DNA from 3 places in the Sodalis sp. RH14 genome. Region 2 is predicted to be linked to each of the others. Evidence: riboswitches for the same ligand, from Rfam matches in the RefSeq annotation. Region 2 holds a riboswitch; each other region holds the start of a gene.

Region 1 (10,672 bases), 790 kb from region 2:
CCTGGATGAAGCCGCCGCCGCCGTTGAACGGGCGGTCAACCAGGCGCTGGAAGCCGGACACCGTACCGCCGATCTGGCCGGCAGCGGCGCCGCGGTCGGCACCGATGAGATGGGCAGTATTATCGCCGGTTATATTACCCAGGGGGCATGAAGAGTATGGGCAAGTCGTTATATCAAAAATTATATGATGCGCACGTCGTCTACGAAGCGCCGGAAGAAACGCCTTTATTGTATATCGATCGTCACCTGGTGCATGAGGTGACGTCGCCGCAGGCGTTCGACGGCCTGCGCGCCATGGGCCGTCCCGTGCGCCAGCCGTCAAAAACCTTTGCCACCATGGACCATAATGTCTCCACCCAAACCAGGGACATTAACGCCAGCGGCGAGATGGCCCGTATCCAGATGCAGGAACTGATAAAAAACTGCGCGGAATTCGGCGTCCAGCTGTATGACCTGAATCATCCCTACCAGGGCATCGTACATGTGATCGGTCCCGAGCAGGGCATGACGCTGCCGGGCATGACCATCGTCTGCGGCGATTCCCATACCGCCACCCACGGCGCCTTCGGCGCGCTGGCCTTCGGCATCGGCACCTCGGAAGTGGAGCACGTGCTGGCCACCCAGACCCTGAAACAGGGCCGGGCCAAGACCATGAAGATTGAAGTTACCGGCCGCGCCGCCCCCGGCATTACCGCCAAGGATATCGTGCTGGCGGTCATCGGTAAAACCGGCTCCGCCGGCGGTACCGGCCATGTGGTGGAATTCTGCGGCGAGGCGATCACCTCCCTGAGCATGGAAGGCCGCATGACGCTGTGCAATATGGCGATAGAAATGGGCGCCAAGGCCGGTCTGGTGGCGCCGGACGACACGACTTACGCCTATCTGCAGGGCCGCCAGTTCGCGCCGAAAAGCGATAACTGGCTGCAGGCGATCGCCTACTGGAATACCCTGAAGTCCGACGACGACGCGGTCTTCGATAGCGTGGTCACCCTGCGCGCCGACGATATCGCTCCGCAGGTCACCTGGGGTACCAATCCGGGTCAGGTGATTGCCATTAACCAGATAATCCCGTCGCCCGACTCGTTCAGCGATCCGGCGGAACGCAACTCCGCCGCCAAGGCGCTGGCTTATATGGATTTGCAGCCCGGCATCCGCCTGACCGACGTGGCTATCGATAAAGTGTTTATCGGTTCCTGCACCAACTCGCGCATCGAGGATTTACGCGCGGCCGCCGCCGTAGCCAAGGGGCGCCGCGTCGCCACCGGCGTACAGGCCATCGTGGTGCCGGGTTCCGGACCGGTCAAGGCCCAGGCGGAAGCCGAAGGCCTGGACAAAATCTTTTTGGACGCCGGCTTTGAATGGCGTTTACCCGGCTGCTCCATGTGCCTGGCCATGAATAACGATCGTCTTAACCCAGGCGAGCGTTGCGCATCCACCAGCAATCGTAATTTCGAAGGGCGCCAGGGTCGCGGCGGCAGAACTCATCTGGTCAGTCCGGCCATGGCGGCGGCGGCGGCGGTTACCGGTCATTTTGCCGACATTCGCGAATTGAATTAAGGAGACAGTTTTATGGCAAAATTTACCCAACATACCGGGCTGGTGGCGCCGTTGGATGCCGCTAACGTGGATACCGACGCCATTATTCCGAAACAGTTTTTACAAAAGGTCACCCGCACCGGTTTCGGCCAACATCTGTTTAACGACTGGCGTTTTCTCGACGACGCCGGCAAGGTGCCCAATCCCGACTTTGTACTGAATAAACCGCGCTATCGCGGCGCCAGCATTTTACTGGCGCGGGAAAACTTCGGCTGCGGCTCGTCGCGTGAACATGCGCCTTGGGCGTTGGCCGATTACGGCTTTCAGGCGATCATCGCGCCAAGCTTTGCCGATATTTTTTACGGCAACAGCTTTAACAGCCAACTGCTGCCCATTACGTTGTCGCCGCAGCAGGTGGATGAACTGTTCCTCCTGGTCGCGGCCAATGAAGGCATCACCTTCACGGTGGATTTGGAACACCAGCGGGTCATTGCCGGCGAGAAGAGCTATCCGTTCGAGATCGATGCGTTTCGCAAGCATTGCATGATCAACGGGCTGGACAGTATCGGACTGACGTTGCAGCATGAAGGCGCGATTGCGGATTATGAGGCGAGCCAGCCGGCGTTTTTGCACTAAGTGTCGATTGCTGGCGACGGCGTGGGTACGCTGGGAGCAGGTTTCTCTTGCCGCTAGCAGCGGCGTTCCCTGTTGCCTGGTGCAGGCAAGCGACAAGAGGGATGCTAGCCCATCCCTCTTGTCTCCCGGGCTTCCGGCAGATCGTGCGCCGCTGCGCGGTCCCTGGCGTCACAATATCCCTTCTTATGGACCGCACGGGACGCGCTCCCGGCGCGACCCTTAGCTTTCGCCGCTCCCGGCGGCTCATCCAGCCGGGCATTGTGCCGCCAGCGCACTTTATGCCGGTACAACGTCAAAACCAACGTCTGTAATTAAAAAGTCTTTATTTGAACGCCGGGAATTTGTATGCCGGTAACTTAAATGCCGGGAATTTATACGCCGGTAACTTAAATGCCTGGAATGTGAACGCCGGTGATAAGGGGAGCGGCCCTTTGGCCGGCATTGAGCGCGCTGACGGAGCCGGTTCCACCGGCACGAGCCGCTGGACGCGGCGAGAGGCCCGTTCGCGCCGGGAGCGCGTACGGGCCGGTGCGAAAAGGTGGATCCGGCGCAGGAAGGCACCGCTTGCGGCGCGCGACCTGCCGGGAGCGCGGGGTCAAGGGGATGGCGCGACTGCCATCCCCTTGTCGCTTGCCAGCGCCCGGCTCAACATATAAAACCAAACTTACGGCAAGCGAAAATACCGCAGGACTTTTATATCACCCCCCGCCACGAGACATCACATCCACTCCCGGTATTCCTGCTCGGACAGTGAATCCGTATGCCATTGGGTTACCTGTAACAACAGCGCCATGCGCTGTCCGCTGCGGCCCCTGTCGGGACGGATCACGCCGCGCCCGCAAATGGCGGTAAAATAATGCTGATAAAACCGGCGCAAATTGGCTATTTTCATCGTTACAATCCCTATTCTGCCCTTTCGACACGACCAGTATCGGCTTAAGATACCGGAAGAAAAACAGATGACTTTTTAAGGAGTGTTCCTCTTTTATGTCCTCGCCACGCCTGCAGCAACAATTTATCCGCCTGTGGCAAAGCTGCCAGGGCAAGACACAGGAAACCACCCTGAACGAACTGGCGCAGGCGCTGAGCTGTACGCGCCGGCATGTGCGTACGCTGCTGAAAACCATGCAGGAAATGGGCTGGCTGCAGTGGCAGGCGACAGCCGGGCGCGGCAAGCGCTCGCAGCTGACCTTTCACTATACCGGCCTGGCGTTGCAACAGCAGCGGGCGGAGGATCTGCTGGAGCAGGATCGCATCGAGCAGTTGGTCCAACTGGTGGGCGATAAGGACAGGGTACGCCAGATGCTGCTTTCCCATCTGGGCCGCAGCTTCCGCCAGGGCAAGCACATATTGCGGGTACTGTATTATCGCCCGCTGCTGAACCTGCTGCCCGGCAGTCCTTTGCGGCGTTCTGAGAACCACATCGTGCGGCAGATTTTCAGCGGCCTGACCAAAATAAATGAGGAAAATGGGGAACTGGAAGCGGACCTCGCCCATCATTGGCAGCAAATTTCGCCGTTGTTATGGCGCTTTTACCTGCGTCCGGCGATCCATTTTCATCATGGGCGGGAACTGACGCCGCAGGATGTGTGCAGCTCGCTGCTGCGCCTGCGGGGAAATCCGCTGTTTTGCCATATAAAAGCCGTCTCGTCCGCCATCCCCAATACCGTTGATGTCGCCCTGACCGCCGCGGACGACTGGCTGCCCTGGCTATTGGGCAGCGTGCCGGCCATGATTTTGCCGCAGGAATGGGAGACGATGCCGGACTTCGTCCGCCGTCCCGTCGGCACCGGACCCTATGCGGTGATCGACAACCGGGAAAGCTTATTGAAGATTCGCGCCTTTGATGATTATTTCGGCTATCGCGCACTGATTGATGAAGTGAATATCTGGATCTTGCCGGAACTCACCGCCGAGCTGAGCTATTCCGGCGTCCAGCTCCAGGCGGATAACAGCACCCCGGGTCAATTGGAAACCCGGCTGGAGGAAGGCTGCTATTTCCTGCTGTTTGATGCCCGTTCGCCGCTGATGCAAAACGATGATACCCGCCGCTGGCTGAGTGAAAATATCGATCCCATCGCCATGCTGACCGAGGCGGGATCGGCCTACCAGCATTACTGGTCGCCGGCCTACGGTATCCTGCCGCGCTGGCGCCATAGCCGGGTCGCGCAACCGCGGCCAAGGCCCGCGGAGCTGCGCAGCATCACCCTGACGGTTTATCGCGCCCATTCGGAATTCGATGATCTTTGCCGCGCGCTCGGTGCGGTGCTGGCCCGGCAGGACATCGCGCTGGTGATCAATACCGTGGATTATGCCACCTGGCATAACGGTGAGGCCGAGAGCGATTTATGGCTCGGCAGCGCTAATTTTTACCTGCCGCTGGATTATTCCCTGTTCGCCAGCTTTTACGAGATGCCGCTGATGCATCATTGCCTGCCGGCCGACCTTAGCGACGCGCTGGAGAAATGGCGCGGCAAGGGCCTGTCCATGGCGCAATGGTGCCAATCGCTTATCACCGGCCATCGCCTGCACCCGCTGTTCCATCATTGGCTGATTCTACAGGGCCAGCGCAGCATGCGCGGGGTCAGGATGAATACGCTGGGATGGTTTGATTTCAAATCCGCCTGGTTCGCCCCGCCGGACCCGCAAGACCCGCAAGACACATAAGACACATAAGACACATAAGACACATAAGACACGTTAGACACGTTAGATACGTTAGATACGTTAGACACGTAAGACAGGCTGTTAAGCCAGGGATAAAACCATTACACTTGCATTTGTTCTCAACGGGGTGCGAAGCGTCCGGCATAGCGTTAGCCGGCGCGCAAGCTGAGAGTATACCCGTCGAACCTGATCCGGCTAATACCGGCGAAGGGATTTGAGAGTGCGTCCCGCTGCCGCCTCAAACGCCTTTGCCGCCTTTTTTTTTCCAGGAGCGCAAAGTGTTGAAAAAATGGTTACCCTGCCTGCTATTGCTCGCCGCCGCCCCGGCGTTGGCAAAACCCGTCCTGACGGTTTATACCTATGATTCCTTTGCCTCCGAATGGGGCCCGGGGCCGGCGATAAAAACCGCCTTTGAAAAAGACTGTGGCTGCGAGCTGAAATATGTCGTGCAGGAAGATGGCGTCGCCCTGCTCAACCGTTTGCGCATCGAAGGCAAGAACAGCGACGCGGATGTGGTGCTGGGCCTGGATAACAACCTGCTTAAGCCCGCGCAGGATACGCATCTCTTTACGGCGCATAACGTCGACACCGCTCATCTGACCTTGCCGCAGGCGTGGCATGATCCCACCTTCCTGCCTTTTGATTACGGGTATTTTGCGTTTGTCTATGACAAGAACAAGCTGAAAAATCCGCCCAAAAGCCTGCATGAGCTGATAGACGGGCCGCAGGCGCTGAAAATCATTTACGAAGATCCGCGCACCAGTACCCCGGGACTGGGCTTATTGCTCTGGGTGCAGCAGGTATATGGCGATAAAGCGCCCCAGGCCTGGCAACGGCTGGCGAAAAAAACCGTTACCGTGCCCAAGGGCTGGAGCGAAGCCTATGGCTTATTCCTGAAAGGAGAAGCGGACATGGTGCTCAGCTATACCACGTCGCCGGCCTATCATATCAACGAGGAAAAGAAGGATAACTATGCGGCGGCGACCTTCAGCGAAGGCCACTATCTCCAGGTCGAGGTGGCCGGACAATTAGCCGCCAGTAAAAATCCGCAGCTGGCGCAGCAGTTTATGCGTTTTGTCGTTTCCCCGGCTTTCCAGCAGACCATTCCCACAGGCAACTGGATGTATCCGGTGATCAAAACCGCGCTGCCGGCCGGCTTTGACGTATTGCCGGCCAAGACGCTGAATTTCAGCGCGGATGACGTGGCGGCCAAACGCGGCGCGTGGACCCAGGATTGGTTGCGTTCCGTCAGCCAATGATGCCTGGCCGATGATACCGCGCTGGTTATGGCCGGGACTGCTGGCCGCGCTGATGCTGACGGCCGTGGCCCTGACGGCAGTCGGCGCCTTGTGGCTGAACGCGCCGACGCTCCAATGGCGCGACGTGCTGTCGGACAGCTATCTGTGGCATGTCCTGCGTTTTACCTTTTGGCAGGCGCTGCTGTCGGCGCTGCTATCGGTGCTGCCCGCCGTTTTTTTGGCGCGGGCGCTTTACCGCCGGCGGTTTCCGGGACGCCTGCTGTTGCTGCGCTTTTGCGCCATGACGCTGGTGCTGCCGGTGCTGGTGGCCGTGTTCGGCATCCTGAGCGTGTATGGTCGCCAAGGCTGGCTGGCGCAGCTATGCCTCTGGCTGCATATTCCCTACGGTTTTTCACCCTACGGCCTGCGGGGGATCCTGCTGGCCCATGTATTTTTTAACCTGCCGTTGGCCACCCGCCTGTTGTTGCAGGCGCTGGAAGGCATTCCGGTGGAGCAGCGCCAGTTGGCCGCGCAGCTGGACATGGCGGGCTGGCATTTCTTCCGCATTCTTGAGTGGCCTTATCTGCGCCGTCAACTGCTGCCTGCGGCGGCGCTGATATTTATGCTGTGTTTCGCCAGTTTTGCCACGGTGCTGTCGTTGGGCGGCGGACCGCGGGCGACCACCATTGAGCTGGCGATTTACCAGGCCTTAAGCTATGACTACGATCCCGGCCGCGCGGCGCTGCTGGCCCTGGTGCAAATGATCTGTTGCCTGGGGCTGGTCTTGTCCAGCCAACGGCTGACCCGCGCGTTTCCCGTCGGCGCGACGCATTTTTCCCAGTGGCGCAATCCCGGCGATAATCTGGCGCGCCGTTTGACCGACGCGCTGGTTATTGTCCTGGCGCTGGCGCTGCTGGCGCCGCCCCTGCTGGCCGTGGTGGCCGGCGGTGTCAATACGGGCATGGCGCGGGTCCTGTCGCAGCCGGCGCTGTGGTCGGCATTGCTGACGTCGCTGCGCATTGCCCTGGGCGCGGGCCTGCTGTGCGTGGTGCTAACGCTGATGCTGCTATGGAGCAGCCGCGAGCTGAGGCTGCGTCAACGTCCCTGGTCCGCGCAGCTGCTCGATCTTAGCGGCATGCTGATCCTGGCGATGCCGGGCATTGTGCTGGCCACCGGTTTCTTCCTGATCGCCACCCATACCCTGGGATTGCCCCGTTCCCCCTATGCATTGGTCATACTGACCAATGCGCTGATGGCCATTCCCTACGCCCTGAAAATTCTGGAAACGCCGATGCTGGACCTGGCGGAAAGGTATAATCGTTTATGCCTGTCCCTGGATATGCGCGGCCTGACACGGCTACATTGGGTGGAATGGCGCGCGCTGCGCCAGCCGATTGGCCGCGCCATGGCATTCGCCTCTATCCTGTCGCTGGGTGATTTTGGCGTGGTAGCGTTGTTCGGCAATGAACATTTCCGGACCCTGCCGCTCTATCTTTACCAGCAAATCGGCGCTTATCGCAGCGAGGACGGGGCCGTTACCGCGCTGTTCCTATTGGCGCTGTGCTTTTTATTATTTACGCTAATCGAGAAACTCACGGGGCTGCATGATAAAACTGGATAAAGCGACCTATCTTTACCAACATTTGCCGATGCGTTTTGACCTGCGGCTGGCGGCGGGAGAAAAGGTCGCCGTTCTGGGCCCCAGCGGTGCCGGCAAAAGCACCCTGCTCAACCTGATAGCCGGTTTTCTGCCCCTGCACAGCGGCAGCCTGTGGTTAAACGGCCAGGATCACAGTGCCACCCCGCCCGCCCGGCGCCCCGTCTCCATGCTGTTCCAGGAGCATAACCTGTTCGCTCACCTGACGGTGGCGGAAAACATCGGCCTTGGGCTGCATCCGGGGCTGGCGTTGACTCCGGCGCAACGGGAAGCGTTAAATGCGGTGGCGGCACAGGTAGGGCTGGAGAAACTGCTGGACCGCCTGCCGGGGCAACTGTCCGGCGGGCAACGGCAGCGGGCGGCCCTGGCGCGTTGTCTGGTGCGCGACCGCCCCATCCTGCTGCTTGATGAGCCGTTTTCCGCGCTCGACCCCGCCTTGCGTGTCGATATGCTGCAACGGGTGGACGACGTGTGCGCCAGCCGCGGCCTGACCCTGTTAATGGTATCGCACAACCTGGATGACGCCGTGCGCATCGCGCCGCGCACCCTGCTGATTGTCGATGGCCGCATTTATTACGACGGCCCGACCGCGCGCCTGGCGAGCGGCGAAGCCGGCGAAGCCGCCGTCCTGGGTATTGCGCCGCACGCGCCGGACCCGCGCCCGCGGTTGGCCGGAGAGGATTAACATCACCGATGCCCGGCGCCGCATAATGACGCGATGGCTTCCCGTGCTGGAATAAGATCGCGGCAAATAGCCAAAAATAGCATTCTTGAGCCGATTCACATTTTGCCAAATAAATTGTTACTATTATGAGATGGAATTAAATGTCGCCTGGAAATGCCACAGAGCATCCATTGGTAAGGGCTTATTGTTGCACCCCAGTGGTTACAGGCATCGGCAGTAATAGCATTTTAATTATGTTGTACTAATGAACGTATTTGTAAACAGCTTATCGTCAATGCTGGGGAAACTCATAAATAAAATAATCAAGATACGGCAGAAAAGCGTCATGCGTTTTCGCATGCCGCCTGGCAATGCCCGCAATTTACGAGTAGTGATTTTTATCGCCAGCGTTTCAGCCCGCCTATAAGGGAGTTGGGATGCTGGCCTTTCACGCCAAAAAGCCGCCATCCGGCCCCATCCCGGTATCACCCCACTGAATACCCCACGCACAACATCATGATTATATTGTCAAACATATCACACCACCCCCCATTACGTTTTACAACCACTGCTGTTACGTCCCTCCGCGGCGGAAGAAAAACCGGCCTGCACTTTTGCTGGTCGCCGTTTTTTCGCCACACATAAGCTTTTTTTTATTATTATCCATGTTTTTTTCTTTGAATTTAATGAAAAATAAGAAATTACGTATAAATAGCATTTTAAAGTTAAGATAATTTAACATTAGAATAAATATTGACTTGCTTCACACTATTATTTGAGAATGTTGTTTGATTTATTGCAATTAGAGTTTATATTAAATAAAAATCATATATAAAAATCACTTATTAAACATCCACTTCGATTATTGTATATTGAGTACAATCTGCATTAAGTTTTAAAGAATCTTATTTAACACAGCTGAATTTAACTTTACGCGACAGTAGGTCATGCACCCTGCGCAAGAAGGGACAATAGTGACTGTCATCTTTTTCTCATTAAAAATTTATGCAAACCATTAATTTAAACATCAGGAGAAACTGAATCACCGCGGCAGCAATGCCTTTGTGCAAATTTTACTTCTTATCAGACCAAACATCATAAATGACGGGATGATTCGTCAACCGTCAAATACGATTTTATTATCGGGGGTTAACTATAATGAGTGACAAAATTCTTAAAAAAATTGACTTCTTTGCCCAGCAGGGCGTCAAATACACTAACATCGTGTTTCAACTTAAACGAAACAATGCCGGCGCGTATTACTTTTCAGAAGCGCAAAAAATTGAGCACGAGCTCAAATTTAACTTTGAAACCATGGGAGTTTCCCCTTTATTTGACATATCCGGCAGTCCTCGTGATGATGCGGCCAAAGAAATGAATAAAACATTTGGCTTGGATCGCTATTTCAAAATCAAATTTTTTAATGAGAATGTCAACGCTGTTGAATATATTAATGAAATACTTCACGCCATTGCGCTATTCAGCTCAGTCGAGACGGTTTATCCCACTACCGAACCCGTATCGCTACGGGGCGCAAGAAGTTATAACGCTCTTCACACCGAGCAACCCACCCTTGATGATGAGCCAAAAACGCTTAACGGCGTGGAAAATTATAACTTCGTCCCTTTACAATATTATCTTTGGCCTGCCCGGCATTGTTTCAATAGCTTCAGGCTCGGCGGTGTCGACGGCACCGCCGGTCTAAGTTACGCCGGGGGCAGGGGCGAAAATGTCACCATCATTACCAACGAGCCTGATGCCTGGTTCACCGGTCATAATAACCTTCCTCCGGAGCGCGCTATTGTCGAAGGCGCCGTCACCGTCGGCTGCGACAATACCGCGTCCGTGGGTGTGATGGCGGGGCTGGAGCTGGGGTATGGCATTATGGGGATCGCCAGCCGGGCGAAGGTGGGTTATGCCGCCCGGGGCCTGCAATATCTCTATAACCTTTATCACCGTCTTAAGGCGGGAGACGTTATCCAAATAGGTATGCAGCATCAAGGAGGAAATAGATCTTATTATAATCAGGAATGTTATCTTCCGGTCGAATTTGAACCTGCCTGGTTTGATATGATCTCCGCGTTAACATCCAAAGGTATCCACGTTATTGAGGCGGCGGGGAATGGCGCGATTAATTTAGACCATCCGATACTTAACGGCAAATTCAATCGTCATCAAAGGGATTCAGGCGCTATTATTGTCGGAGCCCTCGACCCAAGGACGGGACTAAGGGCCGCCTACAGTAATTTTGGTTCGCGCATAGACAGTTCGAGC
Region 2 (10,672 bases):
GACGGCAAGCTTGTCACGGCGCTGGGCGAGCGTTTGAAATTTATCGCTTTGCCGTCAGCGGGGATCTCGATTTCAGACATGGTGGAAACCGACGGGCATTATACCGCCCGGCTGAGCGGTATCGTGGCGGGCAGTATCGATATCGCGCCGTCAATCGACGGCCGGCAATTAAGCAACTTGGTGAAAGTGATAACCTTGACGCCAGGCCCGTTCAGCGAGCTTCATTCCGTATTCAGCATCAGCGGGGACCCGCTTAAAGCCAATGATGAAGATAGCGTAGAGCTTAAGCTGATACCGCGGGATGAATATGGCAACCTGACCAAAACAGTAGGCAATATTGATTTTCATCCTTCATCGTTAACGGGTTTCAGACAAGAAAATGCGCGGTTTGATGGTGAGGGGGCCTATGTCGCCCGATTGTTCGGCTCCGTACCGGGACACTATACGATAACGCCGTCGGTTGGAGGCGATCGCATGGCGAGCCTGAGTAAGCCCATCACCCTGATCGCCGTGGCGGTGGATGCAGCCGAATCCGCCTTTGCAATCGATAAGGATACGCTGACGGCGGATAACACCGAGACCGCTACGCTGACCTTTAGCGCCAGGGATACGAGCGGCCGGGCAGTAGCCGGATTGGGCGCCCGGCTTGCTTTCAGCGTTTCGCCGGGAGATAACGTGACCCTCTCGCCTCTTAGCGAGAGTGATGGCACGTATACCGCCACCGTGCGGGGTACTAAACCCGGCATAGTCAGGGTCGCGCCCAAAGTGGACGGCGTCGAAATCAGCGAAATGGTAAAAGAGCTGAATTTCACTCCTGATAGCATTGAGTTAAAAGTCACAGTGGACAAGGCGCAGGCGCAAGCCGGCGAGCAGATTATGTTGACGGTGGACGCGACCTTGGGAGACGGTTCGCCGGCAGGCGATGTGCTCATCAATATCCATTCCCTTGGCGCCGTCAATCGGCAAAACAGGTCGGAAAGTGCCACGCTGTTGATTAACGATGCGCCAAAATATGAAGGCAGAGTGGTGACGGCGACGGGTAAAATCAGCATTCCGTTAACCGACCCTGTGGGGAAGGGGGTTAAAACCACTATTGAGGTTGTCGCACCCGGGGGGAAAAGTGTGACGCAAGACGTTATCTTTACCGTAGCCACCAGCCCGAACGTTCCGGCCGCCAATTATTATGGTCATATGGTAGAGTCCATCGGCGGTATCCAGCGCCCCAGGCTTACCTCAGAACTCACCGGCGGCTACAGCGAGAGTTTTAATCATGAAAATTGGGCAGTGGCGAGTTATTCACTGGCAAGCTCACACTGTAGATTGCCGTCCTTTGCTTCTCTGCAGGCAGCCTATAGCACAATGCGCACGAGTGGATGGCCCTTATCCCCCGGCGGCTTTATTTGGTCTGGTACGGCATCCCCAATTGTTTTAGCCGGCCCGGCCGTCGAAGCTCTCAACAAACAGAACGGACTGAAATTGCTCATGGGGATATCAGGCGAGAACGCGGGATTTGTGGTGTGCGCCGATTAAAAATGTTCCGCTGCCCGGAGTAATCTAGGCTGGCGCTGATTAAGGCATACTTATCGGCGGGACTGATGATTGTCCCGCCGATAAATCAGATTAAAATCCTCGAAGTGCTCATCATCGTTTATTTAACCAGCGTCGGCGACCTGCCCAGATAATTGTCCCAATCCTTCCATACCGGTTGCAACCCGGCCTTTGTTACCATCCGCGCCACGGCCTGCGGCGAGCGGTTATCATGCGGCTCGAACTGCTCCAGCTCCGGCCGGCCGCCGGCATAACCGCCCGGTTGGGTCTTGGACCCGGCGCTGAGGCTGTTCACCATGATGGGCACCGCGTGATCGCGAAACCAGGGCGATTCCCGGGTGGACAACGACAGCTCTACGTCAGGGGCCAATAACCGGAAGGCGCACATCACTTGCAACAGCTGTGATTCATTCATCAGGGACGCAGGCGTAATGCCTCCGGCGCAGGGGCGCAGGCGCGGGAACGAAAGCGAATAGCGGCTTTGCCAGTAGGTCTTTTGCAGATACAGCAAATGCTCGGCCACCATATAGCAGTCTGTGCGCCAGTTATCCGACAATCCTATCAGCGCCCCCAGGCCAATCTTGTCGATTCCGGCCCGCGCCAGCCGATCCGGCGTTTCCAGCCGCCAGGCAAAATCCATTTTTTGCCCGCGCAGATGATGTTTTTGATAGGTTGGCTCATGGTAGGTTTCCTGATAAACCATCACCCCATCCAGGCCGAGGGTTTTCAACTCGGCGTAATCTTCCTGGGATAATGGCTGTACTTCCATCATCAGCGCGCTGAAATACCGGCGGATCAACGGCACGTAACGGCGGAAATAGTCCATGCCCACCTTGGTCTTATGCTCGCCGGTGACCAGCAGCAGATTATCAAAACCCATCGCCCGGATGGCCTCGCATTCCTGGATGATTTCCTGCTCATCCAGCGTCTTGCGTTTCAGGTGATTGCTCATGGAAAAACCGCAATAGGTACAATCATTGGCGCACAGGTTGGAAAGATAGAGCGGCAGATAAAACCCCACCACATTGCCGAAACGCTGGCGGGTCAGTTGCTGGGCACGCTGCGCCATGGGTTCAAGATAAGGCAGCGCCGCCGGTGACAGCAGCGCCATGAAATCCTGCCGGTCCAGGCGCGGGGCATTCAGCGCCCGCTCCACGTCGCGCGCGGTCTTGGCGTGGATTTGCAGTCCGGCGTCGTCCCAGCCGAGCCGGCGCCAGTGGTCAAGAAAAGATGTCATCAGGCCGCCCCCTCTTCCTGGGGATGGCGCAAAAATCCGGTTAGCGGGCTGGTGGCGCTGGCCTGGGTTAGCGTGGCGGCAAGCCCGGCCTCGCGCGCCAGGGCGCCGGCTTCCAGCGCCAGCCTGAACGCGCCGGCCATGGCCACCGGGTTGCGGGCCACGGCGATGGCGGTATTGACCAGTACCGCGTCGGCGCCCATTTCCAGCGCTTCCAGGGCCTGGCTGGGGGCGCCGATACCGGCGTCCACCACCACCGGCACGCCCGACTGTTCAATGATAATGCGCAGGAAATCGCGGGTGATCAAACCCTGATTGGAGCCGATCGGCGAACCTAGCGGCATCACCGCCGCACAGCCGGCCTCCTCCAGACGGCGGCATAATACCGGATCCGCGCCGCAGTAGGGCAAGACCACAAAACCTTCGCGCACCAGCTGTTCGGCCGCTTTCAACGTTTCGACCGCATCGGGCAGCAGGTATTTCATATCCGGATGGATTTCCAGTTTTATCCAGCGGGTGCCCAGCGCCTCGCGCGCCAGGCGGGCGGCGAACACCGCCTCCTCGGCGGTTTTTGCGCCTGAGGTATTGGGCAGTAACTTTACCCCTGCCTGGCGCAGGGCGGGCAGGATGGCGTCATTACCGCCGCGCAGGTCCACCCGGCGCATCGCCAGGGTGACCAATTGGCTGCCGGACGCGGCGATGGCTTGCCGCATTAATTCCGCGGTGGCGAATTTACCGGTGCCGGTAAACAACCGGGACGTAAAAGTGGTATCGGCAATGGTTAACATGGTCAGCCTCCGGCAATGGCCTGGAAAAGTAAGATATCGTCGCCCTCGTTTACCGGCTGTTGGGCCCACCGGCTACGGGGAATAATGGTTTGATTGACCGCCAGCGCGCTGCCCTCGGGCGGGTGGCCGAGCAGCTCCAGCATGTCCAGCAGCGAGGGCGTGCCTGAAAGCGCGACGGGGGTATCGTTAAGGGTAATGTTCATAGCGCCTCTTCCCGCTGAACCGCCGCGGCGCACACCGGACAGCCGGCCGCGCGGGACAGGCGCAGGGTGCGCCAGTTCATCGACTTGCCGTCGAACAGCCGCAGCTGGCCGTCCAGCGTAGACGGCATGCCGCACAGGATTTTGATCGTCTCCAGGGCCTGCATGGCGCCCATGATGCCGACCAACGGCCCGAGCACGCCCGCGGTGCGGCAATTACGCCGCGGCTCGACGGCGTCGGGAAACAGGCAGGCATAACAGCCGTGCCGGTAGGGCGGCCGCAGCACCAGCAACTGACCGCTGAACCCCACCGCGCTGGCGCTGACCAGGGTTTTCCCCCGGCGGATACAGGCGGCATTGATGTCGTGACGGGTCTGCATATTATCACTGCAGTCCAGTACCATATCGGCCAGCGCCACCGCCTGATCGAGGTCATCCCCGGCCAGGCGCCGGCTCAGCGCGACATAATGGCCCAGGGGATTAAGCGCCTGCAGCTGCCGTAGCGCCGCCGCCGCCTTGGGCCGGGCGATATCCCCGGTGCGATAAAGGATTTGGCGCTGGAGATTGCTCACGTCCAGTTTATCGTCGTCGGCCAGCAGCAGCGTGCCGACCCCGGCGGCGGCAAGATAGAGCGCCGCCGGCGAACCCAGGCCGCCCAGTCCGGCGATCAGCACGGTTGCTGCGCTCAGATGCTCCTGGCCTCCGGGGCCTATCTCCTCCAGCAGCAATTGGCGGCTGTAGCGCAAAAAAGCCTGGTCGCTAAGCATTGCGCACCTCCCGGCCTTCGATTTTCCGCAATAACGTGGCGGTCGCCTGCCGCCAGTCGGCGGCCTTGGTGATGGCGCTGACCACCGCGATGCTGCCGACGCCGCAGCGCAGCACGTCGTCCACCCGATCGATACCAATACCGCCGATGGCCACGGTGGAGATGCCGGGCATGCCGGCCACCAGGCGTTTCAGCTCCGCCAGGCCCTGCGGCTGTGACGGCATGGCTTTGGTCTGGGTAGGGAAGATATGGCCGAGCGCGATATAGGATGGCTGTAGCGCCAAAGCGCGGGCCAGTTCGCTATCGTCGTGGGTGGAAAGACCGAGTCGCAATCCGGCGCGCTGGATGACGGCCAAATCCGCCGTAGCCAAATCCTCTTGTCCCAGGTGCACGCCATAGGCGCCGTGTTTAACCGCCAGCCGCCAATAATCGTTGATGAAAATCCGGGCGCGGTATTTCCGTCCCAGCAAAATCGCGGCCTCGATATCCGGTTCGACCCGGTCTTCCGGCTGGTCCTTGATGCGCAACTGCAGCGTGGCGACGCCGGCGTCCAGCAGCCGGACCAGCCATGCCAGCGAATCCACTACCGGATAGAGCCCGAGCCTGGGCTCGGTCGCCGCAAAGGGCGCGTCGGGCGCGATCATTTCGCCACCCCCGTATCCTCAGGCGCAAGATAGATTTCCCCGCCGCTGGCGCGAAACGCCGACGACATCTCCGCCATGCCGCTTTCCCGTACCTCAATCGCCTGGGCGGCGGCATAATCCCTGACCTCCTGGGAGATTTTCATCGAGCAGAATTTCGGACCGCACATGGAGCAAAAATGGGCTACTTTGCCGGATTCCTGCGGCAGCGTTTCATCGTGATAGGCGCGGGCGGTGGCCGGATCCAGGGCCAGATTAAACTGGTCCTCCCAACGGAATTCAAAGCGTGCCTTGGACATGGCGTTATCGCGTATTTGCGCCCCGGGATGGCCTTTGGCCAGATCGGCGGCGTGAGCGGCGATTTTATAGGTAATAAGCCCCTGCTTAACATCTTCTTTGTTCGGCAGGCCCAGATGCTCTTTCGGCGTGACGTAGCACAACATCGCACAGCCGAACCAGCCGATCAGCGCGGCGCCGATGCCGGAGGTAAAATGGTCGTAACCCGGCGCGATATCGGTGGTCAGCGGCCCCAGGGTATAAAACGGCGCTTCGTGGCAATGCTCCAGCTGTTCGGTCATGTTGCGCCGGATCATCTGCATGGGAACATGGCCAGGGCCTTCGATCATCACCTGCACGTCGTACTCCCAGGCAACTTTGGTCAATTCGCCCAGGGTATAGAGTTCGGCAAACTGCGCTTCGTCGTTGGCATCCTGGATGGAGCCGGGACGCAGGCCGTCCCCGAGGGATAATGAGACGTCGTAGTCGGCGCAAATCTGGCAAATATCGCGAAAATGCTCGTACAGGAAGCTTTCCTGGTGATGCGACAGGCACCATTTGGCCATAATGGATCCGCCGCGCGACACGATGCCGGTCAACCGTTTGGCGGTCATCGGCACGTAACGCAACAGCACGCCGGCATGGATGGTAAAATAGTCCACGCCCTGTTCCGCCTGCTCGAGCAAGGTGTCGCGAAAGCATTCCCAGGTCAGGTTTTCCGCCACGCCGTTGACTTTTTCCAGCGCCTGGTAGATGGGCACCGTGCCGATGGGCACCGGACTGTTGCGCAGGATCCACTCGCGGGTTTCATGGATATAGCGGCCGGTGGACAGGTCCATCACCGTATCCGCTCCCCAACGGGTCGCCCAGACCAGCTTCTCGACCTCTTCCTCAATGGATGAACTGACGGCCGAGTTGCCGATATTGGCGTTGACCTTGACCAGGAAATTGCGGCCGATAATCATCGGCTCCGACTCCGGATGGTTGATATTGGCGGGGATAATGGCACGACCGTCGGCCACTTCCCGGCGCACGAACTCCGGGGTAATATCCGGCGGCAAATGCGCGCCGAAGCTCTGGCCGGGATGCTGTTGCAGCAATACGTCGCCGCGGATGCGTTCGCGGCCCATATTTTCCCGCAGGGCGATAAACTCCATTTCCGGCGTAATGACGCCGGCGCGGGCATAATGCAATTGCGTGACGCGCCGGCCGGGTTTGGCGCGCCGCGGCGTATGGCTGGGGGCGAAACGAACCTCATCCAGGCCCTCGTCGGCCCGGCGTTCGCCGGTATAACGCGAGCTTAGGCTGTTCAACGCCTCGCTGTCCCCGCGCTGTTCAATCCAGCCCGAACGCAGGCGGTGAAGGCCGGCGCGCACGTCTATCTCTGTCGCCGGATCGCCATAGGGTCCGGCGGTGTCGTATACCGGCACCGGCTCGTTTTCTTCGTAGCGCGGCGTTTTGCCGTTGCCGCCGATAAGCGTGGGGCTAAGCGCGATCTCCCGCATCGGCACCCGGATGTCGGCGCTGTTGCCTTGGAGATAAATACGCCGGGAGTTGGGGAAGGCTTCGCCTTTCAGACGATGGATGAATTCCTGCGCCTGGGCGCGCTGCTCACGGCGGGAAGGGGTGGTTTTGGATAACGACATAGCAATTCCTCACAATAAACGGGAAAATTGCTTGTCAGGAGCGCTACGGGAGTAATGAGGCCGGGCTTTGAATTTAGCAAAATAGACTATAAATCAAAGCGTTGCTTTACTCTTGTTCCCTTCGCAGGTATTAACCCGATCAGGTTCCGCGGATCCCGAATTAACGGTCTCAGCCTGGCGTAATGTACGCGCTAGGCACTCCGACAAGATATAGCGGCCCGTGAAGGACCGGTTACGACTTACTGCTTACCGCAAAATTACGCCAGACGCGATACGTCCGGATTATTGGCGGCCGGCACCGAGGCCAGGTAGTCCGCTTTATATTCCAGCGCCTGCTGGATCAGTTTGTCCTCCAGGGCAAAACGCGTGGCCAGGGCCTCGCCCACGCCGGAAAGCGCCTGTTGGAACTCCATACAGTTATCATGATCGATGGCCGTTTCCAATTGGCTATCATAAAATGCCATGATTTGTTTGGTATTTTCCTGCAACGCCGGATACAACTGGGTACTGATGATTCTTTTGCTGCTGCTGGTATCGTCCGCGTCCTGAACGATACGATCGTAGATATGGAAATGGCCGGCGGAAAGGTAGTCCACCAGTTTATGGCAAAAGTCGTCCAGCGCGTTTTCGTCCAGGGGAGTATGCTTTTCTTTATTGGGCTTAAGACCGATGAGATGGTAATACGCAATGAGCAACTTCCTGCGGGCCAGTATCCACTGATCGATCAGTTCGTTACTGCCGCCAACGCGTTGAGCCAGAATGTCCAGCTGGTTTAGCATGATTGACTCCGATGTAATAAAGTAACGCTGCGTTACTCATCAATTAAAGCTAATTTCTAGCTTGCCAGTGAATAAGAGGTAGTGCAACTAAAATGGAACAAGAACTCAACGGTAGCGAAAATGGCTGGTGGATCGTCAGCCAGGACAGCAAATTGTGGTTACCCAAGGGGGAACTGCCATTTGGAACGGCATCGGCCTGGTCACTTCAAGGATTGACAGCGACGCTTATCGGCGAATGGGAGGGGTCGCCCGCCTGGCTGGTACGCCACGCCATGCCCCGGGATATGGGCTCGGTGCGCCAGATCATCGATAGCGACCCAGGCTTGTTCCAACTGGCGGGCCGGGGCGTGCAACTGGCGGAGTTTTATCGTTCCCATCGCTATTGCGGCTACTGCGGCCATGAGATGCGCGTCAGTAACCGGGAATGGGCCTGCCTGTGCGATCATTGCCATGAACGGTATTATCCGCAAATCGCGCCCTGTATTATCGTGGCGATCCGCCGCGGCGACGATATCCTGCTGGCCCAGCATACCCGCCATCGCGGCGGCATTTACACGGTGCTGGCCGGTTTTGCCGAGGTGGGGGAAACCCTGGAGCAGACCGTGGCCCGCGAGGTCATGGAGGAGACGCGGATTAAGGTGAAAAACGTCCGTTATGTCACCTCGCAGCCCTGGCCTTTCCCGCATTCGCTGATGATGGCGTTTATGGCGGAGTACGCCGGCGGCGAAATCACCCCCGATCATAATGAAATCCTTGATGCCGGCTGGTACCGTTATGACGCGCTGCCCCTGCTGCCGCCGCCCGGCACCGTGGCCAGGCGCTTAATTGAGGACACGGTCGCGCTCTGCCGCGCCGATCGGGAAAATGACGGCCCGCATGCTACACTCCATTCATAACTGCAAGGGAATCCTGTATGCATGAACTGAAGAACGACCGCTATCTGCGCGCCCTGCTGCGCCAGCCTGTTGATGTCACGCCCGTATGGATGATGCGCCAGGCCGGGCGTTATCTGCCGGAATATAAAGCCACCCGCGCCGAGGCCGGTGATTTTATGTCACTGTGCAGGAATGCCGAACTGGCCTGTGAAGTGACCTTGCAGCCGTTGCGTCGTTTTCCGCTTGATGCCGCGATCCTGTTTTCGGATATCCTGACGGTTCCCGACGCCATGGGACTGGAATTGTATTTTGAACAGGGGGAGGGGCCGTGCTTTGCCCGTCCGATTACCTGTAAAGCCGACGTGGAGCAGTTGCCGATACCGGATCCGGAGGTGGAGCTGGGGTATGTGATGGACGCCGTACGCACCATCCGGCGCAACCTGCGCGGAGAAGTGCCGTTGATTGGCTTCTCCGGCAGTCCCTGGACCCTGGCCACCTATATGATTGAAGGCGGCACCAGCAAAGTCTTCACTAAAATCAAACAAATGATGTACGCCGAGCCGCAGACGCTGCATTTATTGCTCGATAAGCTGGCGGCGAGCGTAACGCTGTACCTGAACGCCCAGATTCGCGCCGGGGCGCAGTCGGTGATGATCTTTGATACCTGGGGCGGCGTGCTGACCGGCAGCGGCTATCTTGAGTTTTCCCTTGATTACATGCAAAAAATCATCGACGGCCTGCAGCGGGAGCATGAAGGCCGCCGGGTGCCGGTAACGCTGTTTACCAAAGGCGGAGGCCAATGGCTTGAAGCCATGGCGCAAACCGGTTGCGATGCGCTGGGCCTGGACTGGAGCACCGATATTCAGGCGGCGCGCCGTCGCGTGGGCGATAAGGTCGCGCTGCAGGGCAATATGGATCCTTCGGTGTTGTACGCGCCGCCGGCGCGTATTGAACAGGAAGTGGAGTCCATTCTGGCCGGTTTCGGCCGGGGTGAGGGGCATGTCTGCAATCTGGGGCACGGTATCCATCAGGACGTGCCGCCGGCACATGCGGGCATTTTTGTTGAGGCGGTGCATCGCCTGTCGCGCCCCTATCATCTGTAAAGACTGGTGAAAAAGGTGGAAAAAACATGGATATAACAGCATTGCGCGCCGAGCAGGTCGCCACCGCCAGTAGGGTCATACGCCATGACGATTTCGCTTTTTCCACGCCCGCGATAATCGCCGGCGCCGATGTGGGGTTCGAACAGGGGGGCGACGTTACCCGCGCGGCTATCGCGCTGCTGCGTTTTCCGTCGCTGGAGCTTCTCGAATACCGCATTGCCCGTGTAACGACCACCATGCCTTATATTCCGGGTTTTTTGTCGTTTCGCGAGTATCCCGCCCTGCTGGCCGCCTGGGAACAGCTGAATCAGCGGCCGGATTTGCTGTTCGTCGATGGCCATGGTATTTCCCACCCGCGCCGTCTGGGCGTCGCCAGCCATTTTGGTCTGTTGGTCGACCAGCCGACTATCGGCGTGGCTAAGCGCCGGCTGTGCGGCCGGTTTGAGCCCTTGAGCGATGAGGCGGGCGCCAGGGCGCCGCTGATGGATAAAGGCGAACAGCTTGCCTGGGTATGGCGCAGCAAGATCCGCTGCAATCCTTTATTCATCTCCACCGGCCATCGCGTCGGTATGGACACTGCCCTGTATTGGGTACAACAATGCATGCGCGGCTACCGCTTGCCGGAGCCTACCCGCTGGGCGGATGCGGTGGCCTCTAATCGCACCGCGTTTAAACAGTGGGAGCAGGGGCGCGGCGAACCGGACTTTTTCGACCTGGAATAGGGTAACCGGCTAATTTCAGGTACACTGCGACGCAGATTAAGAGTAATGGAATAGCGCGATGTTACGTAACCCGATACATTTACGTCTGGAAAAG
Region 3 (10,672 bases), 1.8 Mb from region 2:
CGCCCAATTCCCGGATGGCGATGCTGATACGCCGGATATCGACGGACATCATATCGGCATAGGTGGCGCAGAGTTTGGCGGCCAGGCGCTGCTTATCCGGCGTGGCATAATGGCCGTTTACATCAAGTTGCAGATAAGGCATGGGCTCTCTCCTTCACAGTGAAACACGCGGGCAGGGGCAAACAGTGTAGCGCCGGATAGCTGCCAGGGCTATAATAGATGATGCTGATAATGTATATGCCATAGTGGGAGTTGCCATGCCGCGGGTATCAAGAGCCGAAACCGAACGCAACCGCGTCGCCATTGTAGACGCCTCGTCACGTTTGTTCCGTGAACAGGGCCTGCGCGTCAGCGTCGCCGATCTGATGGGCGCGGTGGGCTTGACGCATGGCGGGTTCTACGGGCATTTTGCGTCGAAGGATGAACTGGCCGCCATTGCCTGCGCCAAGGCCTTCGGGGATTCGGTTGAGCGCTGGCATGCGCGCATGGACGGAACCGGGGACCCCGCCGCGGCGCACGCCGCGCTGATTGAGGGATATCTCGCGCCGCAGAACCTGACGGCGGTGGCAACGGGGTGCCCGCTGGCCGCCTTGGCCACCGATGTCGCCCGTGAGCCGCAAGACAAGCCCGTGCGCCTGGCGTTTCTCCAGGGGCTGGAAAAACTGATTGCCCTGCTTGCCGATGGGCTGGAAGAGGGCGATGCCGGCGCTGCGCGGGAAGCCGCACTGGCTGAGATGGCCACCCTGGTCGGGGCGCTGGTGCTGGCCCGGGCCACAAAAGGGCAGGCGCTCTCGGATGAGATTATGGCGAGCGCCAGGCGCCATCTGCTCGCCGGCGAAGCCCAAAACATACCGGCTTCTTCCTGATCACCGGCCGAAAACCGCCGTGCCGGTCAGGAAAAATAGCGTGGGTGGTCGAGATCGGCAATCAGTCCAGGCTGCTCCGGCCGCCAGCCCAGCTGTTCGCGGGTCTGCCGGCTCAGGGCCGGGCTGTTAAGCGCGGCGAAGTGCGCGAACCAACCGAAGTGTGCGGCGGCTTCACCGGCGGTCTTGGCGACGACCGGCAGGCCCAGGCGGCGGCCGATAACCTCGGCGATCGCGCGAAACGGCACCCCTTCTTCTGCGACGGCATGATAGCGGGCGCCCGCAGCGCCTTGTTCAAGCACCAGCCGGAACAAACGCGCCGCGTCGAGCCGGTGCACGGCGGGCCAAAGATTAAGGCCCTCGTCCACATACGCTGAAACGCCCCGTTCGCGCGCGATGCCGATCAGCAGCGGCACAAAGCCATGATCGCCCTCACCATGGACCGAAGGCGGCAGGCGTACCAGCGAGACGCGCACGCCCTGCGCCGCCAGCGCGGCCACCGCGTTATCCGAGGCGACCCGGGGTATCGCATCGGGGCCGGCCGCCGGGACATCGTCCTCGGTGGCGCTACGGCCGAGCGACATCAGCCCGGTGGCGGAGGTGACCACCAGGGGGCGGCCACTGCCGGAGACCGCGGCGCCGAGCGCCTCGATGGCGCGCCGGTCTATCACGCAATTTTCCTTCATTTTGGTGAAGTCGTGGATAAAGGCGGTATGAATGACGCCGTCGGACAGGGACGCCCCGGCGCGCAGGCTGTCCAGATCTTCCAGGCTGCCGCGATGCGCCTGGGCGCCGGCGGCGATAAGCGACCCGGCGGAGGCCTCCGAGCGGGCGAGACCGAGCACCTGATGGCCGGCGGCGATCAGTTCCCTGACAATGGCGGAGCCGATAAACCCCGTAGCGCCGGTAACAAAGACACGCATGATAGCTTCTCCAGAGAGGTATGGGCGAAGAGCTACTATCGGCTTTCCGGCCGTAGGGGTAAAGTAGTGACGTTATACGGGTATATCGACTAACAGGTTCGGCAATGACCCTGAACGGGCTTTCAGGGCCGCAATACGATGCGCGCGCCGTCGTTATCAGCGGCCCAGGCCCGCGCGACCTCCGCCAGCGGCATGGATTGCGCCGCGATGGCAAAACCGGCCTCCGGGGCCGCCGCCAGCACGCCCTGGATGGCCGCCAGCATGCGCGGAAACGGCACGCTGCCGATGCCGCTGCCCATCAGCTGCAATGCGGACGACCGCAACGCCGCCCCCGGCAGGGTGATATCGGCCCCGCTTAACGAGCCGATTTGCACAAAACGAATCGGTACGCCCTCAGGACCGGCCTTGGCGGCGGCGATGGCCAGCGTTTGCGCGCTAACCCCCCATAAATAATCCAGCACGATATCGACGCCCTGGCGAAATTCGTGCGTAAAGGCCTGCTCCTGGGCGTTCAAATTCTGGACCAGCGGAATCGTCACGTCGGCGCCAAGACGGCGGAGATCGCCGAACGATGCGGTCCGGCGTCCCGTCGCAATGATTTTCCCGGCGCCGAGATGCCGGGCAATCTGGATTGCCAGGCGGCCGGACGTGCCGGCGGCGCCGTTAATCAGCACCGTTTCACCCCCGCGCAGCCGGGCGCGTTCCACCAGGGCCGCCCATGACGACATGCCCGGTATGGCCATGGCGGCGGCGGAAACCTCGTCCAGGTCGTCCGGCAGGGCGATGCAATGGCCCGCGTCCACCAGGCATTGCTCGGCCATGGCGCCGTAAGGCTGCACCGGCAACAGAAAATAGACGCGCCGGCCGTCTTGCGTGATGCCGGTGCCATCGATGCCGGGAATAAACGGCAGCGCGCTGTCGGCGCTGTAATGCGCGCCCGACGCGCGATTCCTGGTGATGTGGCTCAGCGACGACGCGCTGACGCGGATCAGGCTTTTGCCCGGCGCGGGCGCTGGTTCACTGAAGTCTCCGTAGACGGGGGGCTGGCCCGCCGTTGTTACGATCGCTGCTTTCATTCCGTTTCACCCCTGGGCGCGAATCCGGCCATCCCCGATGGCAACCGGGTTCAAATGGATAATATGTGTATTATGCACATACATGGCCGCCAGGAAAAGCCGCACAGAAGAATAAATCGTCACGGCAACAGACGCCCGCGCATCGTCCTGTAACCCCAAGACGGGGGCAGCGGCCACGAAAACGCGGCGCGGGCGCGCCTGGCTACTGCTGCCGGATCCTGCGGTGCATCAGATAATATTTGCCGTGCTCGGAAACACCGGATGAGATAATCGTCCAGCCGTGACGCAGATAGAATTGCTGCGCACCCACATTCTCCTGCAGGCATTTAAGCGCCATGGTGCCGCGGCAGAGCGGATAGCACGCCGTCAGCAGCGCGGTGGCTACCCCGCGGCGCTGCCAGGCAGGATCGACAAACAAATTATGCAAAAAGCTGTCCGGCAGCCAAAGCGAGGCAAAACCGGCAATATGGCCCTGTATTTCGGCGACGATGATCTTTTCATCGAACGTGGCGCCGTCAAAATCCTCCAGCCGCCACTGACGGTTATCAAGCCAGGTCCAGCCGGTCTTGCGTGCCGACAGATAGAGAGTACGCAGAAAAGGACGATCCGCTTCCCGGTAATCCCTGACAACCACATCCTCTTTTTTCATCTTAAACCTTAGTTAACTTATTGATTTGTTACCTTCTCAGTATCAAGTTTAACTTATAGATGGAATAAATAATATTGTGCTTATTATTTCCAGGCGGTAAAGGATGCGGTGCCGGCGCGGTGCGGTCCGCCGGCAGGCGATCGCGATTATTATCCGGTCGCATCTAGCTGAAGCTTAAACTAGATTAATATAAACGCGGGATGCCGCTGAGGATACACCGTCTTAAACACCGGTATGAGGGTGGCGCAAGCCCTGGGCGGCAGTCATTAACGCCGCAATGATTGATAAAACTGTTAGAGGTTGCATCCATAGCCTGCCTCTTATATTATCCAAAATCCCACCGGTATTACATGTTGAAACTGCTCTTTATTACCCCTTATGGATAATAAATGATGAGTGTTAGTTAATATGGCAGGCATATTTTATGGAAAAACCCTTAGAGAATAATCAAGATTTCTTTATCCAAACGATGAAAATAGAAATCAAACTTTATCTTCAGCAGATATTCAAGAACGCCAACGCGTTCTGTTTTGCCTACTTTATGATGAATAAAAGCGATAACTTCCCAGCCTATATAATATCCGACTACCCCAGCGGCTGGCTGAATCAATACCGCAGTTACGGTTATCAAAAAATCGACCCGGTGATGCTCATCGCCTGCCGGAAATTCACCCCTTTTTTTTGGCCTGATAATCCGTCGATAATACAAGAGCATAGCTTTTTCAGGCTGTCAAAATATTACCGGCTTGACAGCGGCTACACTTTTACGTTGCATGATTGCGATAACAACCTGGCTACATTAAGCATCAGCAACCGCCAGGGAAAGGAGGAATTCTATCATTTTATTGAGCAAAACAAAGAAAGACTGCAGATGCTGCTGATTAGCACTCATGATAAGGTGTTGAACTTTATGCAAAATACGTTGCCCGACGCCACATCCCATGGCGAGAGATCACACGTCCAGGCACTGTCTCCCCGGGAAAAAGAAGTATTATTCTGGGCCAGTGTCGGAAAAACCTATGGCGAGGTCGCGACCATCCTGGCAATACGCGAGGGAACGGTAAAATTTCATATCAGAAATATTATTGATAAGCTAGGCGTTACGAATGCAAAACATGCCATCAGCCGGGCCACGGAACTTAAATTATTTGGTTAACTATCCATTTATCATTTCGCGCAACGCGATCACAACCCTGTCCATCTGTGGGAGTTTTATTATGCTGTCGGCTTAAAATGGACAGCGTTGCCAATATATTTGCAATCATTTATATAGTGTTTAAGATGCAGGCGTTGCCGCGAGAAATTTGATGCTATCATTGCCCGGTGATTCTTCTGGCTGTTGAAGGTAGGCATGATTAGATTCTGTCTTTTTAATTTATTAGCTTTGTTTTCATTAACGGCATATTCCTCTGAGCATCTCCATAAAATAATTTTAATCGATCTCATGAATAATAAGCCAATGTTTTGTCATGCTGAGCCCCGTTGGCGCTTTTCCCCGCCGATAAAAGACGATCCCTGGCTGGCCGGGCGGTTAAGCGCGCTGGCCGAGGCGGGATTTGCCCGCCTGGAGGGGGCCGGGGACAGTGCGCAGTGGTGGTTGACGCCCACCGGCGCCACGGGTGCGCAATTCTGCGGGGACGTTTGTTACGGCCGGATGTTGGTCAGTCCCCAGCGGCCCTGCTCATAGCCTTATTATTAAGTCTGCTGATAATTGTGTTTATGAGATCGACGCCGGCGGAGGGACCAGGCTCCGCCGGCAAACTCACCATTGATCTTTTCTCCCGCCCGCCGGATAATCATGCCACTTGACTCGGGGTGTCCGCCGCTGTGCGCCGGACTGAGATTTTACCCGTATGACCTGATCTGGATAATGCCAGCGTAGGGAAGTCACGGCCTGTTGTCCCGCCGGGTCCGTCTTCCTCAGCGCCGGCTGGGAGCGCTATGATTACCGAACCTGCCGAACTGCCCGGCTTAGCCGCCGCGTCTTCCCTTACCCTGCTGCGCCAGCGCAAGCCATTAGTCCATTGTATGACCAATGACGTGGTACAGGCGTTTACCGCCAATGCGCTCCTGGCCGTCGGCGCCGCCCCGGCCATGGTGATCGAACCCTGTGAGGCGGTTCAGTTCGCCGCCATGGCCGATGCGCTGCTGGTGAATATCGGCACGCTGACCGCGCCGCGGGCCGAGGCGATGATGGCCGCCATTACGTCGGCCAATCAGGCCGGCACGCCATGGGTGCTGGATCCGGTGGCCGTGGGCGCATTAACCTTCCGTACTGAATTCGCCCGGGGCGTATTGCCGTTAAAACCCGCCGCCATTCGCGCCAATGCCTCGGAAATCCTGGCGCTGGCCGGGCAGCCGGCCCTGGGCCGCGGCGTGGACAGCGCCGACGACTCCCGCCTCGCCCTGCCTTTTGCCCGCCGGCTGGCCGCGGACTATGGCACCCTGGTCGCGGTTACCGGCCGGGTGGACTTTATCACCGACGGCGATCGGGTCTGGTCCGTGACCGACGGCGACGCCATGATGACGCGCGTCACCGGTACTGGCTGCGCCTTATCGGCCGTGGCGGCGGCGTTTTGCGCCCTGCCGGGCGATCGGTTGCAGCATCTGGCCGCCGCCTGCAGGATCATGGCGCTGGCCGGGCGGTTAACCGCCCGGGACGCGGCGGGTCCGGGCAGCTTTGCCGTCGGCTTCCTCGACCGGCTGTACGGCCTGCAGGAGGAGGATATACCATGAAGCGCTGCCATAACCTGCTCAGTATCGCCGGCACCGATCCCAGCGGCGGCGCCGGTATCCAGGCTGATTTAAAAACCTTCTCGGCGCTTGGCGCCTATGGCGCCACGGTCATCACCGCGCTGGTGGCGCAAAATACCCGCGGCGTGCAGTCCATCTATCCTATCAGCGCTGAATTCGTCGCCGCCCAGCTGGATTCCGTGCTCGGGGACCTGCGTATCGACAGCGCCAAAATCGGCATGCTCGGGCAGGCGGACATCGTGCGGACGGTGGCGGCAAAACTGCGGCAATATCCCATACCCTATGTGGTGCTCGATACCGTGATGGTGGCGAAAAGCGGCGATTTCCTGCTGTCGCCGGATGCCGTGAGCGCCGTGCGGGATGTCTTATTGCCGCTGGCGTCCATCATCACCCCTAATTTGCCGGAAGCGGCGGCGCTGCTGGGCTGCCGCGCCGCCGCCAGCGAGGAGGAAATGCGCCGGCAGGGCCGGGAACTCCTGGCCTACGGCTGCCAGGCGGTGGTGATGAAGGGCGGCCACCTGCATGGCGACTCCAGTCCCGACTGGCTTATCACCGCCACGGACGAACGGCGTTTCGACGCCGTCAGGGTGAACACCCGGCATACCCATGGCACCGGTTGCACGCTCTCCGCCGCGCTGGCGGCCCTGCGTCCGCTGCATGACGACTGGGCGCAAACGCTCGCGGCGGCCAAAGCCTGGCTGCAGCAGGCGCTGCTACATGCGGATGATCTACAGGTCGGGCAGGGGATCGGGCCGGTCCATCATTTCCACCAGTGGTGGTGACATTCCGGTGAGAATGCCCTGGGCAAAGTTAAGCAGCGAGCGGGCGTCGTGCAGATGCCGGGCGTCGAAGGCGTTGAGCAAATAACTGTTCTCGCCGCGGTGCGGGCGGATGCGCAATGACGGCAGGGGCGTGCCGCCCCGGTATTCCGGTACCGCCGTATAGATATACCCCGGCTGCATCTGGTTGTCTTCATCGCGCCATAATAATTGCAGCGCCGGATAAGGGCCGAGACAGCGGCCGATAAAGACATTCCCGGCCCAGAAACCTTCGTACTCGCCGTCTTTTTGCAGTCGTTTTTCGCTGAACACCGGCGCGTTGATCAAGCCTGATAGCTGGTCGGGCGTTAACGTCTGCAGCAGCTGATGCCACAGCGGATTGCCGTTTTCCAACTGCCAGCAGGCCATGCCGATATAGTCGTTAAGCGCCTGCCAGTCCTGCTCCAGCATGCGCTTGACCGGCTTATCGGTCATATTGCGAAACTGCATCAGCGGGCTGACCATATCGCCCAGCGTATTGTAGGTAATCAGCGTCATGGTGCGCGGATTGCGGCGCAGCGACAGCCAAAGGATTAATTTTGGGATGCGGAACTCAATGGATTGCACGCTGAGCCGGTACTGGTTCTCTTTGGTCAACACAAAACCGTTGGAGGTGCCGCGCTTTTCGCGGTAGTTATGGATAACCACCACGCTGTGGGGCCCCATCCAGCCGGTAATATAATGTTCTTTGTCACTCTGGGTGACTTTCATATCCTCGACCATGTCGCACAGGCTTTTTTCCGTCAGCGTCTCCAGGGGATGGGCTTCCCCGGCGCTGTAGTAAAGCGTTTGCGGCGCGGGCAGGGCGGGTGAAAATGCTTGCATGATAACTTCCTGAAACAGCTACATAGCCTATAGATTACCCTAAGTTGTTATACAAATTCTTGCGCGTGTCGTCCCGGACTGTCGAAAATGTGCGTAAGATCAAATCACTGGCGGCGACATGGCCGGTTCCCCTAGGCCAGCAGCGGACAAAGGGGCGGCAGACGGCATGCCAGCGCCGCCGGCAAGATGGTAATCAGGAATTTTTTTCCCTTCAGCGGCTCACCGTCGAGGTTGAAGGTGACCTCATGCGGCGCCTCGATTTCAAGCCAGGGCAGAGAAGCGGCGATGACATGGGGGTTTTGCTCATCGCTGGTCAGGCTGTTGAGGAGGATCGGCAGCAGCGCCTCCGAGGCGAAAACGCGCAGCTGCAGCAGGCCGTCGTTGATCAGCGCGTCCGGGCAAAGCGCCTGCCCGCCGCCGGCCTGGCGGCCGTTGCCGATACCGATAACCAGCGCCTCGCCCGCCCAGTTAAAGCCCGGGCCGCGGATTGCGCAGCTGTCGGCTTTCAGGGTATCCATGCGCAGCAGACCATGGATAAAATAGGATGCGCCGCCCAGGGCGGATTTCAGCTTGGCCGGCGTCTCGGCGGTGATGCGGGTGCCGAAGCCGCCGGTGGCCATATTGATGAAATAACGATCGTGATTAACCTGGGCGATGTCGATATCCACCGCCTTGCCGTTAATGGCCAGCATCAGCGCTTTATCCAGCTCCTGGGGAATGGCGCAGCTGAGGGCAAAATCGTTGGCGGTGCCCAGCGGCAGGATACCCAGGCAAGGGCGGCGCGCCGCCGGCAGCAGCGCCAGGGCGCTGGCGATTTCGTTAATGGTGCCGTCGCCGCCGCCGGCGATGACCGTGTCCACCCGCAGGCGAACGGCTTCCTCGACGTAGCGCTGCGCGTCTCCATGCTCCCAGGTAACGCGCACGTGCAGCGGAAAACCGGCTTCGCGTTGCTGCTCCACCGCCAGTCTGAGCTCTTCGTTACCCGCGCTTTTGCCGTTCACGATAAGCAGTGAGGCGGGAGTGGTTGCCATGGCTGATTGCATCAATGCCTTTCCTTGAAGTAGGGGTTTTCATACAGAAATGATAATGCGTCATGAAGGGGCTTTTCGCCAAATAAAAAGCCAGCTCAAGGGAGGATGAGCTGGCGAAAGAGGTGGTTCCTGGTGAGGCTGGGTCATTGTTTTGCATTTTGATTCAGCAAGCGCATTATACGCTTTGCCCCCGGTACGTATTGTGACCCAATTCTAATTTCCGGATGACCAATGCTGAATTTCGTTGAACGATCAGCCCGCGGTGCTGTCCGCCGCCGCGACGCTGCCGTGCGGATTACGCGTGGTGGTGCCCGGCAGGTTTCGCAACAATATGGCGAAGCGCACGTCGATAGCCTCCGGGATCGGCAGGTAGACCCTATGGCCGTTGCCCGGCGCCACGTCGGCGTCGGCGCCTTTGCCGGTGACGATGCGTTCCAGGGTAAAGCTGATATTGCCTTGTGGGGTCATCAGTTCCACGCTGTCGCCGCGGGAGAATTTGTTTTTCACGTCCACTTCGGCCAGCCCGTCGCGCCGGGCGCCGGTAAATTCGCCGACGAACTGCTGGCGGTCTGAAACAGAATAACCGTAATCGTAATTCTGCTGATCCTCATGGACATGGCGGCGCAGGAAGCCTTCGGTATAACCCCGGTGCGCCAGGCCCTCAAGCGTTTTGAGCAGGGAGGCGTCAAACGGCTTGCCGGCCACGGCGTCGTCAATCGCCCGGCGATAGACCTGGGCGGTGCGCGCGCAATAATAAAAAGATTTGGTGCGGCCTTCTATTTTCAGGGAATGCACGCCCATCGCCGTCAGGCGTTCCACGTGCGCGACGGCGCGCAGATCCTTTGAATTCATGATATAGGTGCCGTGTTCATCCTCGAACGCGCTCATATATTCGCCGGGGCGCTGGGCCTCTTCCAGCATGAACACCTTGCCGGTCGGCGCGCCGATGCCGAGCGTCGGCTCAACCTGGGTAACGGCGATCGGCTCATGCTGATGAACGATATTGCCTACCTCGTCTTCCTTGCCCTCCTGCACGTTATATTCCCAGCGACAGGCATTGGTGCAGGCGCCCTGGTTGGGGTCGCGCTTATTGAGGTATCCCGACAGCAGGCAGCGGCCGGAATAGGCCATGCACAGGGCGCCGTGGACAAACACTTCCAGCTCGATTTCCGGTACCTGCGCCCGGATTTCCGCAATCTCCTCCAGCGACAGTTCCCGGGAAAGGATCACCCGGGTCAGTCCGGCCTGCTGCCAGAATTTTACCGTTGCCCAGTTTACCGCGTTGGCCTGGACCGACAGATGGATGGGCATGGCCGGAAACGCCTGGCGCACCAGCATAATCAGGCCGGGATCGGACATGATCAGCGCGTCGGGACCCATCTCGACCACCGGCGTGAGATCGCGGATAAAGGTTTTCAGCTTGGCGTTGTGCGGGGCGATATTCACCACCACATAGAATTTCTTACCCAGGCTATGGGCTTCCTGAATGCCCGCGGACAGGTTTTCGTGATTGAATTCGTTATTGCGTACCCGCAGGCTATAGCGCGGCTGGCCGGCATAGACCGCGTCGGCGCCGTAGGCAAAAGCGTAACGCATATTTTTTAACGAACCGGCGGGTGAGAGTAATTCCGGAGTAAACATGATAAATCTCGTCTGATGTCAAGTCAGGCTGCCCCTGCGGGGGCAGTGCAGCACGGGATTTTAGCCCCTGGCGGGGAAAAGATCAGCAAAAA

Evidence for each region. A riboswitch is a leader RNA that binds a small molecule or an ion and turns the genes downstream of it on or off. The one in region 2 is predicted to bind thiamine pyrophosphate.
Region 1: it holds a riboswitch for thiamine pyrophosphate, as region 2 does, so the genes downstream of both, thiB (thiamine ABC transporter substrate binding subunit) here and thiC (phosphomethylpyrimidine synthase ThiC) in region 2, are expected to answer to the same signal.
Region 3: it holds a riboswitch for thiamine pyrophosphate, as region 2 does, so the genes downstream of both, thiM (hydroxyethylthiazole kinase) here and thiC (phosphomethylpyrimidine synthase ThiC) in region 2, are expected to answer to the same signal.

The regions. Positions count from the first base shown of each region.
Region 1 covers NZ_CP178739.1:821,887-832,558, reverse strand. Annotated here, with positions in the region: gene leuB (3-isopropylmalate dehydrogenase) at 1-151, shown strand, start outside; gene leuC (3-isopropylmalate dehydratase large subunit) at 157-1,557, shown strand; gene leuD (3-isopropylmalate dehydratase small subunit) at 1,570-2,172, shown strand; gene sgrT (glucose uptake inhibitor SgrT) at 2,891-3,064, opposite strand; gene sgrR (HTH-type transcriptional regulator SgrR) at 3,160-4,839, shown strand; TPP riboswitch at 4,953-5,070, shown strand; gene thiB (thiamine ABC transporter substrate binding subunit) at 5,118-6,098, shown strand; gene thiP (thiamine/thiamine pyrophosphate ABC transporter permease ThiP) at 6,109-7,698, shown strand; gene thiQ (thiamine ABC transporter ATP-binding protein ThiQ) at 7,682-8,419, shown strand; gene ACL2XQ_RS03620 (S8 family serine peptidase) at 9,557-10,672, shown strand, end outside.
Region 2 covers NZ_CP178739.1:28,848-39,519, forward strand. Annotated here, with positions in the region: gene ACL2XQ_RS00135 (inverse autotransporter beta domain-containing protein) at 1-1,530, shown strand, start outside; gene thiH (2-iminoacetate synthase ThiH) at 1,649-2,785, opposite strand; gene ACL2XQ_RS00145 (thiazole synthase) at 2,785-3,570, opposite strand; gene thiS (sulfur carrier protein ThiS) at 3,573-3,773, opposite strand; gene ACL2XQ_RS00155 (HesA/MoeB/ThiF family protein) at 3,770-4,537, opposite strand; gene thiE (thiamine phosphate synthase) at 4,530-5,180, opposite strand; gene thiC (phosphomethylpyrimidine synthase ThiC) at 5,177-7,099, opposite strand; TPP riboswitch at 7,199-7,312, opposite strand; gene rsd (sigma D regulator) at 7,357-7,878, opposite strand; gene nudC (NAD(+) diphosphatase) at 7,971-8,774, shown strand; gene hemE (uroporphyrinogen decarboxylase) at 8,792-9,856, shown strand; gene nfi (deoxyribonuclease V) at 9,883-10,578, shown strand; gene ACL2XQ_RS00190 (YjaG family protein) at 10,637-10,672, shown strand, end outside.
Region 3 covers NZ_CP178739.1:4,213,781-4,224,452, reverse strand. Annotated here, with positions in the region: gene ACL2XQ_RS19200 (hypothetical protein) at 1-142, opposite strand, end outside; gene ACL2XQ_RS19195 (TetR/AcrR family transcriptional regulator) at 258-866, shown strand; gene ACL2XQ_RS19190 (SDR family oxidoreductase) at 893-1,786, opposite strand; gene ACL2XQ_RS19185 (quinone oxidoreductase family protein) at 1,909-2,862, opposite strand; gene ACL2XQ_RS19180 (N-acetyltransferase family protein) at 3,065-3,511, opposite strand; gene ACL2XQ_RS19175 (helix-turn-helix transcriptional regulator) at 3,936-4,667, shown strand; gene ACL2XQ_RS19170 (hypothetical protein) at 4,971-5,198, shown strand; TPP riboswitch at 5,313-5,413, shown strand; gene thiM (hydroxyethylthiazole kinase) at 5,453-6,247, shown strand; gene thiD (bifunctional hydroxymethylpyrimidine kinase/phosphomethylpyrimidine kinase) at 6,244-7,047, shown strand; gene ACL2XQ_RS19155 (hypothetical protein) at 6,994-7,908, opposite strand; gene yegS (lipid kinase YegS) at 8,040-8,939, opposite strand; gene yegQ (tRNA 5-hydroxyuridine modification protein YegQ) at 9,192-10,580, opposite strand.